DNA from 3 places in the Arthrobacter sp. Marseille-P9274 genome. Region 2 is predicted to be linked to each of the others. Evidence: riboswitches for the same ligand, from Rfam matches in the RefSeq annotation. Region 2 holds a riboswitch; each other region holds the start of a gene.
What was found. Region 2 has a riboswitch for S-adenosylmethionine ahead of OC550_RS17930 (substrate-binding domain-containing protein). Riboswitches for the same ligand answer to the same signal wherever they lie in the genome.

Region 1 (3,269 bases), on a different contig from region 2:
GACGTACACCAGGGGCGATCGGCGGATTACCGGAATGCCCCATAAAGCGGCGGCGGATTGCCGGATCAGTGCCCGGTCCCTCCTCCCGGTCCCGACAACAGCGTCGATGCGGACCCGCTGTTGCTCCCACCACGGCAGTTCTTCGAACGGCGCCGCCTCTGCATACACGCCGCGGCGGAGCCTAATGAGCTTTCCGATTCTGGCCTTGACCGCCAGCGCATGCCGGTCCTGGCCTGCTATTTCGACGTCTCGGGAATAGATGAGTCGCATGCCCACAGCCTGCCGCCAGACAGAGCGGTAGGTGCATGGTCATGTCCGGGTCTGTGGATCCCGAGAGCCCCGGCGATCCTGTGTAGGCAGAATGCAAGAGGCTCCGTTTTGGTTGCTCCGCTCCAGTTCGAAGCGGAGCAGGCAACCAAAACGGAGCCTCAGGCAGAAAAGGGGCGCGGGCGCCGGGAACTAGAGCTCGACGATGCCGTTCGGGGTCTCGAAGCGCACGGACATGATGCCCGGCGTGCCGTTCGGTGCCGTCCAGGCGACCTTGATGTCGTCCAGGAGCGCGTCCACCGGCGTGCCCAGCCAGTCCGCCACCCGCGCCGAGGAGCCGGCGATGGTCAGGCCGATCAGCTTGGCGGTCGCATCGTAGGCCTTGGACGGATGCAGGTCTTCCGTGCCCTCGTCCCAGCGCAGCATGTACGGCACCTGCGGGTCCGCGATCAGGCCCTTGATGCCGATCTGCTGCCAGGTCAGCTCCCGGCCGTCGGGGAACTTGCGATTGCCCGGGACGGCATGCCGGCCCAGCCTTTCCTCGAACGGCGCGAGGTCGTCGACCTCAACGCACCAGCCCATCCAGCCGCCGCCGGCCTCGGACCGGGCGCGCACCGCCTGGCCGAAGGGTGCCTTGTCCGACGCCGGGTGGGCCAGCACCTCGACGACCTCGAGATAGTGGTGGTCGGCAAGGGGGAAGATCGTGTTCCGGGTGCCGAAGCGGGGATGCACCCCGCCCTTGACTGCCTCGATGCCTAGGGCCGAGGCAATACGCTCGGTGGTGGCAGCCAGGCCATCGGGTTCACATGCATAGGAAACGTGGTCGAAACGCATAACTCATCTTGGCATTTTGTGATGTGCCTCTCGACTTAGGGTGGCCTAAGCTACATTCACACGCCGTCACATACTTGCCGATCCGCAGGCCTTCGCCGAACCTTGATACAGGTCATGAGTGCCAGCATCGAGCCCCGGCTTGCTGGCCGGCAACCCTCCAACCGCGGTGGGGTGCCCCGGGTGAAGACCTGGTTTCCGCCACCAGGCGCGAAGCAAGCGCGGGTCGCAACCTGCAGCCACGCCACCGGCGGCCGCAGTGCTGACCCCTTCATATCAGCGAGGGAGTTGCAGTTATGTCCAACAACTGGTCATTCGAAACCCGTCAGATCCACGCCGGCCAGGAGCCGGATGCGGCAACCGGAGCCCGGGCGCTGCCGATCTACCAGACCACATCGTTCGTCTTCCCCAGCACCGACAGCGCGGCCGACCGCTTTGCGCTGCAGGAGCTGGCGCCCATCTACACCCGCATCGGGAACCCCACGCAGGAAGCCGTCGAAACCCGCATCGCCAGCCTCGAAGGCGGCGTCGGCGCGCTCCTGTTGTCCTCGGGCCAGGCCGCGTCCACGTTCTCCATCCTGAACTTGGCGGAGGCCGGAGACCACATCGTTGCCAGCCCGAGCCTCTACGGCGGCACCTACAACCTGTTCCAGAACACGCTGCGGAAGTTCGGCATTCAGGTGACCTTCGTGGCGGACCCGGACAACCTGGACCAGTGGCGCGCGGCCGTGCAGCCGAACACCAAGGCATTCTTCGGCGAAGTCGTCTCGAACCCGCGCCAGGATGTCCTGGACATCGAGGGCGTCAGCGCCGCCGCCCATGAGGCCGGCGTGCCGCTGATCGTCGACAACACCCTGTCCACCCCGTACCTGATCCGTCCGATCGAATGGGGCGCGGACATCGTCGTGCACTCCGCCACCAAGTACCTGGGCGGCCACGGCAGCGCCATCGCCGGCGTCGTCGTGGACTCGGGCAACTTCGACTTCGCCAAGGACCCGGAGAGGTTCCCGGGCTTCAACACCCCGGACGAGAGCTACAACGGCCTGGTCTTCGCCCGCGACCTCGGCGTCGGCGGCGCGCTCGGCGCGAACCTCGCCTACATCCTCAAGGCACGCGTCCAGCTGCTGCGCGACCTGGGCTCCTCGGTGGCACCGTTCAATGCCTTCCTCATCGCCCAGGGCCTGGAGACCTTGAGCCTGCGCGTGGAGCGGCACGTTTCCAACGCGCAGCAGGTGGCGCAGTGGTTGGAAAAGAACGACGCCGTCGAGTCCGTTGCGTACGCGGGGTTGCCTTCCAGCCCGTGGTACGACCGCGGCCGCAAGTACGGCCCGAAGGGAACCGGGGCCATCATCGCCTTCGAGATCTCCGGCGGACTCGAAGCCGGCAAGCGCTTCGTCGACGGACTGGAACTCCATTCGCACGTGGCTAACGTCGGTGACGTACGCTCGCTGGTGATCCACCCGGCGTCGACCACGCACGCGCAGCTGTCGCCGGAGGCCCAGGCCGCCGCCGGCGTCACCCCGGGCCTCGTCCGGCTCGCCGTCGGCATTGAACACATCGACGACATCATCGCGGACCTGGAAGCCGGTTTCCGCGCGGCCAAGGGCGCAGCCTAGGCGCTTAGAGATGAAGGAATCACGGGCATCACTTTGACAACACTGCAACCACAGGAATTGCTGAACACGGCAGCGGACGGCATCTTGCGCCACGCATCCATCGGAGCCCTGGAATTCGAGACCGGCGGCTATCTGCCGGAGGTCGTCCTCGGTTACGAGACCTGGGGCACCCTGAACGAGGATGCCTCCAATGCCGTGCTCATCCAGCATGCCCTGACCGGCAGCACGCATGTTGCCCGTGGAGTCTCCGACGAGCCGGGCTGGTGGGATGCGCTGGTGGGCCCCGGGGCAACCATCGATACCGACAGGTACTTCGTGGTGGCTGCCAACATGGTTGGCGGCTGCTACGGATCCACTGGCCCGGCATCGCCGGGACCGGACGGACGTCCCTGGGGCTCCCGCTTCCCGATGGTCACCGTCCGTGATTCGGTCCACGCCGAAGCCCGTCTCGCGGACCTGCTCGGCATCCGCCGCTGGCACGCGGTCCTCGGCGGATCCATGGGCGGGGCACGGGCGCTCGAATGGGCCGCGACCTATCCCGAGCGCACAGCCCGC
Region 2 (3,269 bases):
CCCGGTCCCGGTAGAAGACGTTGGCCCAGCGGCTGAAGTTCACCATGAGCGCCTTGGCCGCGGAGTAGGTGCCGCGGGGAGTGAAGGCCGCCATCGAGGCTACGTTGATGATGCGTCCGCCGCCCGTGGCGGCCATGGACCGCAGGGCGGCGTGGCACAGGCGCAGCGGGGCTTCCGTGTGGATGCGCAGGTGCTTGAGCTCGTCCTCGAGGTCGTTGTCGGCGAAGTTTCCGAGCAGTCCGTACCCCGCGTTGTTGACCAGCACGGTCACGGGCCGGTCCGTGGCGGCGAGGCGCGCGGCGACGCGGTCGATGCCGTCATCCGTGATCAGGTCGGCGGCGATGGTCTCCACCGGCACCCCGTAGCGTTGCTGCAGCGAGGCCGCCGCCGCGGCGAGGCGCTCCCCATCGCGGGCCACCAGGACCAGGGCGAGGCCGCGCTCGGCCAGCTGGCGCGCGAACTCGGCGCCGAGGCCCGCGGTGGCGCCGGTGATCAGCGCCGTTCCGGGCGCGGCGGGGGTGTTGCCTGCAGGACGATGATGCTCGTTAGCCATGGCCCGACTGTAATGCAGGGCGGGACGCACCGGTCGAAGCCGCCCCGGAAAGGTGCGTCCCGCCGTCGTACTTTTTCTGCGTTAGATGGAGGCGGAGACCTCCCAGATGTCCACGTTGGTGCCTCCCGCGGTGATGTCGTCGATGCGGCGCAGCTCGTCATCCGAGAAGGAGGTGTTGGCGAGGGCACCGAGGTTCTCGTCCAGTTGGGTTGTGGAGGAGGCGCCAAGCAGGACGGAGGTGACGCCGCCGTCGCGCAGCAGCCAGGCGATGGCGAGTTGGGCGAGGGTCTGGCCGCGCTCGCCGGCGATCTCGTTGAGGGCGCGGGCCTTGGCGATGTTCTCTTCGGTGATGTGGCCCTGCAGCGAGCCGCGTCCGCCGCTCGGCTCGGCGCCGGCGTCGCCGATGTACTTGTTGGTCAGCAGGCCTTGGGCGAGCGGGGTGAAGGCGATGGAGCCCATGCCGTTCTGTTCGAGCGTTTCCAGCAGCCCGTTTTCCACCCAGCGGTTGAAGAGCGAGTACGCCGGCTGGTGGATCAGCAGAGGGGTCCCAAGATTGCGGGCGATGTCCGCGGCCGCGGCGGTGCGCTCGGGCGAGTAGGAGGAGATGCCGACGTAGAGCGCCTTGCCCTGCCGGACCAGGGAGTCGAGGGCGCCGATGGTCTCTTCGAGCGGAGTGTCGGCGTCGGCGCGGTGGGAGTAGAAGATGTCGACGTAGTCCAGGCCCATCCGCTCCAGCGACTCGTCGGCCGAGGCGAGGATGTACTTGCGGGAGCCGAGCTGGCCGTGGGGTCCGGGCCACATGTCCCAGCCGGCCTTGGAGGAGATGACGAGCTCGTTGCGGTACGGCCTGAAGTCCTTGCGGAGCATCCGGCCGAAGTTCTCCTCGGCGGAGCCGTAGGGCGGGCCGTAGTTGTTGGCCAGGTCGAAGTGCGTGATGCCGCTGTCGAAGGCGTGGCGGAGGATTTCGCGCTGGGAGTCGAAGGTGCGGTTGTCGCCGAAATTCCACCACAGGCCGAGGCTGATGGGCGGCAGCAGGAGGCCGCTGTTGCCGACCCTGCGGTAGCCGAAGTGCTCGTAGCGGTCGGCGGCGGCGACGTACGGCCGGTGCGTTTCGGGGACGGGGCTGAAGCGGACTTCGTTCTGCGGGGACAAGGAAACCTCCTGTTGGCTTGGGAAGGCGGCGGCCGCGCCAGACGAGGCGGGGCTGCTTCATGAAAAATCCTAGGGCCCTGCGGGCGTGGCCGGAACAGCACCGTGAAAGCCAGCGACGGTAGCGCAGCGGGGCAGTACTTGTCAGCGATTGAGTCGCGGCGTGACGAAGTATGGCAGCACGTGACTTTCCGTTGAGCCGGGAGCCCCGCCATGTGACGCCCGGGCGGCGCCGGACGCCTTCACATTGTTCAATGGATCCACACCATCTAGAGCGGCCGAGAGACCTGGCTCGTCGACGCCGCAGCAAGTTCATGGATTCCCGCCATGGATAGTGCTTCGGCCAGGACCGATGGAGATCTAACGATTTCGCCCGCACTGATGCGCAGCTGTGCAGCGCGGGCTGGTTCGCGATTCCTCCATCACCTGGACATTCGAAGGACACGAACCATGCATAAGACCAAAGCCACAGCCAACCGCCGTGCCACCAGGCCGCACCGCCCGATTTTCCGGGTCATCGGCCTGATCGCCGCGGCCTCGCTGCTCGTCACCGGCTGCTCCCTCAAGGAGCCGGTGCCGCAGTCCGGCGGAGCCAATCCGCAGGCAGGGGCAGGCGCTGCCAATGTCCCCGCCGCGGAGGAGAATTCCGTCGCCGACGCACCCTCGCTCGAGGGAAAGACCATCGGCATCGCCGCGAAGGACATCGTCCACGACTTCAGCCGCGTGGTCTACGAGGAACTGCAGGCGAGCATCGAGCAGCGGGGCGGCAAGGTGATTGCCACCCAGGCGGAGGCCAAGGATGACAAGCACGTCACCGACGTCGAAAATCTCGTCACGCAGAGCCCGGACGCGATCGTTGTGATCCTCGGTGACTCCCAGACGCTCTCACCGGCGCTGAAGAAGGTCGACGACGCGGGCATCCCGCTGTTCACCATCGACTTCCAGTCGGAGTACAGCAAGAACAACGTCACCAGCGACAACTGGGTCATCGGCTCCACCCTCGCCCGGACGCTGGCGGAGGACATCGGCGGCAAGGGCAAGATCCTGGCGTTCAACGGCTTCCCGGGTGTGGCCCCGTGCCGCATCCGGTACAGCGAACTGAAGGTGGTGCTCGAGGACTACCCGGGCATCGAGATCCTCGAGCCCGAGCTGCAGGACAAGTACGAGGGCACCATCGAGGACGCGAAGAAGCAGATCCAGGACCAGCTGCGGCGCCTGCCCGAAGGCGAAGTGGATGCGGTCTGGAGCTGCTGGGACATCCCGCTGATCGGGGCCGCGCAGGCGATCGACTCGGCCGGGCGCGACGACATCAAGCTGTACGGCGTCGACGCCGAACCCGGTGCGCTGGACCTGATCGCCGATCCCGGCAGTGCCTATCAGTTCACGGTGGCGCAGCAGACCAAGGCGATGGCCGCGAAGTCGGCCGAGAACGTCGCCCTGTTCCTGGGCGACCGGCAGGACGATGTGCCCAACACCAGCTACCTGCCTCCGGTGTTTGTCGACAAGTCGAACGTGAATCAGGTGCGCAGTGAACTCGGAATCTAGCAGCGAGCTGCTCGCGATGCGG
Region 3 (3,269 bases), 440 kb from region 2:
AGATGCCCGGAAGTCGCTGGCGGCCGGCGCCGACGGACTGATCGTCTCGAACCACGGCGGCCGCCAGCTGGACCGGGCCCCGGTGTCCTTCGAAGCCCTGCCCGAGGTCCGCGAGGAAGCCGGCGGCGACGTAGACATCATCCTCGACAGCGGCATCATGAGCGGCACCGACGTGGTAGCTGCCCTCTGCGCGGGCGCCGACTTCGTCCTGGTCGGCCGCGCCTATCTGTATGGACTGATGGCCGGCGGGCAGGAGGGCGTCGAGCGCGTGCTCCAGCTCCTCGCCGACGAGGTCCGCACCACCATGCTGCTCATGGGCGCCGCCACCATCAAGGACCTGACGCCGGACATGCTGCGCCTGCGCAGGTCACCGGCGGGAGCCGGCCTCAGCTAAGGCGCACAGTAAAGCCCGACGGCGATGCACCACCTTCGCGAAGGTGGTGCATCGCCGTCGTTGTCCTTACATTCCGGTCCGGAAGCGCCCCGCTAGACCGCGGCCACGGAGCTGCCGATGCGGTAGCGGCTGCCCCGGTGCTGCTCCGGCAGACGGTCGCCCTGGCCGAAGAGCTTGTTGCGCAGCGTGCCCGGAGCGTACTCCGTGGGATAGGCACCGAGCTTCTGCAGTTCGGGGACCACGTATTCGACGATGTCCTCGAAGGTGCCCGGCGTGATGGCGTAGGCCAGGTTGAAGCCGTCGACGTCGGTCTCGTCGACCCAGGAGACCAGGTCCTGGGCGACCTGCGCGCCGGATCCGACCGTGATCGGCCCGAAGCCGCCGACGCCGACCCACTCGGCCAGCTGGCGGATGGTCCACGGCTTGCCGGTGTCCCCCGAGGCCTTCTGGAAGGTCTCCACGGAGGACTGGATGGCGTTGGACTTGACGTTCGCGCCGATCACGTCGTCCGGCGAATAGGTGGACAGGTCCACGCCCATCCAGCCGGAGATCAGGGCCAGCGCGCCGTTGATGTCCGCGTAGGACTTGTACTCCTCGAACTTGGCCTGCGCAGTCTCGTTGTCCGGGCCGGTGACGATGGTCTGCATCGCGTAGATGCGGACGTCGTAGCGGCCGCGGCCGGCGGCCTCGGCGGCGTCGCGGATCTTCTTGACGGACGCGGCGAGCATTTCCTTAGTCGGGCAGGTCACGAAGACGGCCTCGGCGTTCTCGGCGGCGAACTGGGTGCCGCGCTTGGAGGCGCCGGCCTGGAAGATCACCGGGGTGCGCTGCGGGCTCGGCTCCGTGATGGCGATGCCGGGCACCTTGAAGTACTTGCCCTCGTGGCCGATCTCGTGGACCTTGGACGGGTCCGTGAAGATGCCGCGTTCCCGGTCCTTGACGACGGCGTCGTCCTCCCAGGATCCTTCCAGCAGCTTGTAGATGACCTCGAGGTACTCGTCCGCGTGGTTGTACCGCTCGTCATGCTCCATCTGGTCTTCCTGGCCCATGTTCCGCGCGGCGGAGGGCAGGTAGCCGGTGACGACGTTCCAGCCGACGCGGCCGTTGGTCAGGTGGTCCAGCGTGGCCAGGCGGCGGGAGAACGGGTAGGGGTGCTCGTAGGCCGTGCCCGCGGTGACGCCGAAGCCCAGGTTCTCCGTGACCGCGGCCATCGCCGAGACCAGCAGGAACGGGTCGTTGACCGGGACCTGCGTGCCCGCGCGCAGCGTGGTCTCGTTGGAGCCGCCGAACACGTCGTAGGTGCCCAGGACATCGGCGATGAAGAGGCCGTCGAAGAGGCCCTTCTCCAGCACCTTGGCCAGGTGGGTCCAATAGCCGATGGTGTTGTAGTCGGCGGACTTGTCCTCCGGGTGCCGCCACAGGCCGGGCGACTGGTGGCCGACGCAGTTCATGTCGAAGGCGTTGAAGCGGATGTGGCGCTGCGGGCTGTGCAATGTCATTTCAGGCTCCTTCCCGAAGAGAAGAGCCCGCGTTGGTCCGAGCGGGCGTCAGCGGCCCGCTGGACCAACGAGAGATCAGGCTTCTCCATCGGTCCCGGCGGTAGCACCTTCCTCTAGCGAGGGGGTTGCTGCGGCGTCAACAAGCCGGGTCTCTCGGCCGCTCTGGATGGTTACTGGTCTATTCCAACCCAGACTGCCCCGCTTAGCCAACCGGCCTGTCACACCGGGTAACCCGCCCGACCGCGCATGGTGGCCTTACGGTTACGGTGATTGACTGCCGTCGTGCGCGGGAACCCGTTCCGTGGCAGCAGCCGAGTGAGCTTCGAATGCCCCGCGGAAACGGGCTGCCGGATGTGTGGATTCCAGGCGGGGTCCGCGGCCGAAAACCTTCTCCCGCAGCGTTCCCGGACGGTACTCGGCCTGCGCCAGCCCACGCTTGCGCAGCTCGGGCAGCACGCCATCAATGAAGTCCGCGTAGGAACCGGGCAGGATCTGGTTCATGACGTTGACGCCGTCGATGCCCGCGTCCTGCCAGCGTTCCAACTCGTCCACAATCTGCTCCGGTGTGCCGGCGATCTGCTGCGCCTTAGCGCGGTAACGGGCCAGGTCACCGACGGTCGGCTTGCCGCCCGGCACCGATGCAATCGCGGCCTCAAGCACCCCGCGGGCACCTTCCGTGGAGAGCTCTCCGAGCGGCGTGTCCAGCGGTAGGCCGCCGAGGTCCACCCCGATTCCACCGCCGATGTGGGCGATGATCGCGTGCAGGTCCAGGTACTCGTCGTACTCGGCTTCCTTGCGCTTCACCTCGGCCTCGGTGCTGCCGACGACGAAAGACAGTCCGGCGAAGATCTTCACGTCCCCCGGCGCCCGGCCGGACTCCGCTTCGAGGGCACGGATGGAGGCGGCCTGTTTGCGCACGTACTCGGTGTGCGGGGCGAACAAGAACGTGGCCTCTGCGTGGGCCGCGGCAAAGCTCCTGCCGCGCGCAGAGCTGCCGGCCTGGAACAGGAACGGGGTCCGCTGAGGACTGGGCGTGGCCAGATGCGGCCCTTCGATCGAGTAGCGGGCACCTCGGTGGTGGATCTTGCTGACCTTGGCGGGGTCTGCGTAGATGCCGCGCTCTTTGTCGGCGAGCACCGCGTCATCCGCCCAGGAGCCTTCCCAGAGCTTGTAGGCTGCTTCGACGTATTCGTCGGCCCAGTCGTAGCGGTCATCGTGGGCAGTCAGCCCATCCGCGCCGAAATTGCGGTGCGAATTCTCCAGCACGCTCGTGACGATGTTCCATGCCACCCTGCCGTCCGTGAGGTGGTCCAGGGTGGAGAGCTGGCGGGCCAGCTGGAACGGGTCGGACTGGATGACTGAGCTGGTCATGGCAA

Region 1: linked by a shared signal. The riboswitch ahead of OC550_RS04315 (bifunctional o-acetylhomoserine/o-acetylserine sulfhydrylase) and the one ahead of OC550_RS17930 (substrate-binding domain-containing protein) in region 2 are both predicted to bind S-adenosylmethionine.
Region 3: linked by a shared signal. The riboswitch ahead of OC550_RS19845 (LLM class flavin-dependent oxidoreductase) and the one ahead of OC550_RS17930 (substrate-binding domain-containing protein) in region 2 are both predicted to bind S-adenosylmethionine.

Annotation. Positions count from the first base shown of each region.
Region 1 covers NZ_CAMPOV010000001.1:957,409-960,677, forward strand. The annotation lists gene OC550_RS04305 (hypothetical protein) at 1-270, opposite strand, end outside; gene OC550_RS04310 (VOC family protein) at 460-1,101, opposite strand; SAM riboswitch class IV at 1,212-1,326, shown strand; gene OC550_RS04315 (bifunctional o-acetylhomoserine/o-acetylserine sulfhydrylase) at 1,395-2,714, shown strand; gene OC550_RS04320 (homoserine O-acetyltransferase) at 2,748-3,269, shown strand, end outside.
Region 2 covers NZ_CAMPOV010000003.1:118,725-121,993, reverse strand. The annotation lists gene OC550_RS17940 (SDR family oxidoreductase) at 1-553, opposite strand, end outside; gene mgrA (L-glyceraldehyde 3-phosphate reductase) at 635-1,705, opposite strand; SAM riboswitch class I at 1,965-2,061, shown strand; gene OC550_RS17930 (substrate-binding domain-containing protein) at 2,153-3,247, shown strand; gene OC550_RS17925 (sugar ABC transporter ATP-binding protein) at 3,231-3,269, shown strand, end outside.
Region 3 covers NZ_CAMPOV010000003.1:557,069-560,337, forward strand. The annotation lists gene OC550_RS19840 (alpha-hydroxy acid oxidase) at 1-394, shown strand, start outside; gene OC550_RS19845 (LLM class flavin-dependent oxidoreductase) at 487-1,893, opposite strand; SAM riboswitch class I at 1,976-2,066, opposite strand; gene OC550_RS19850 (NtaA/DmoA family FMN-dependent monooxygenase) at 2,155-3,269, opposite strand, start outside.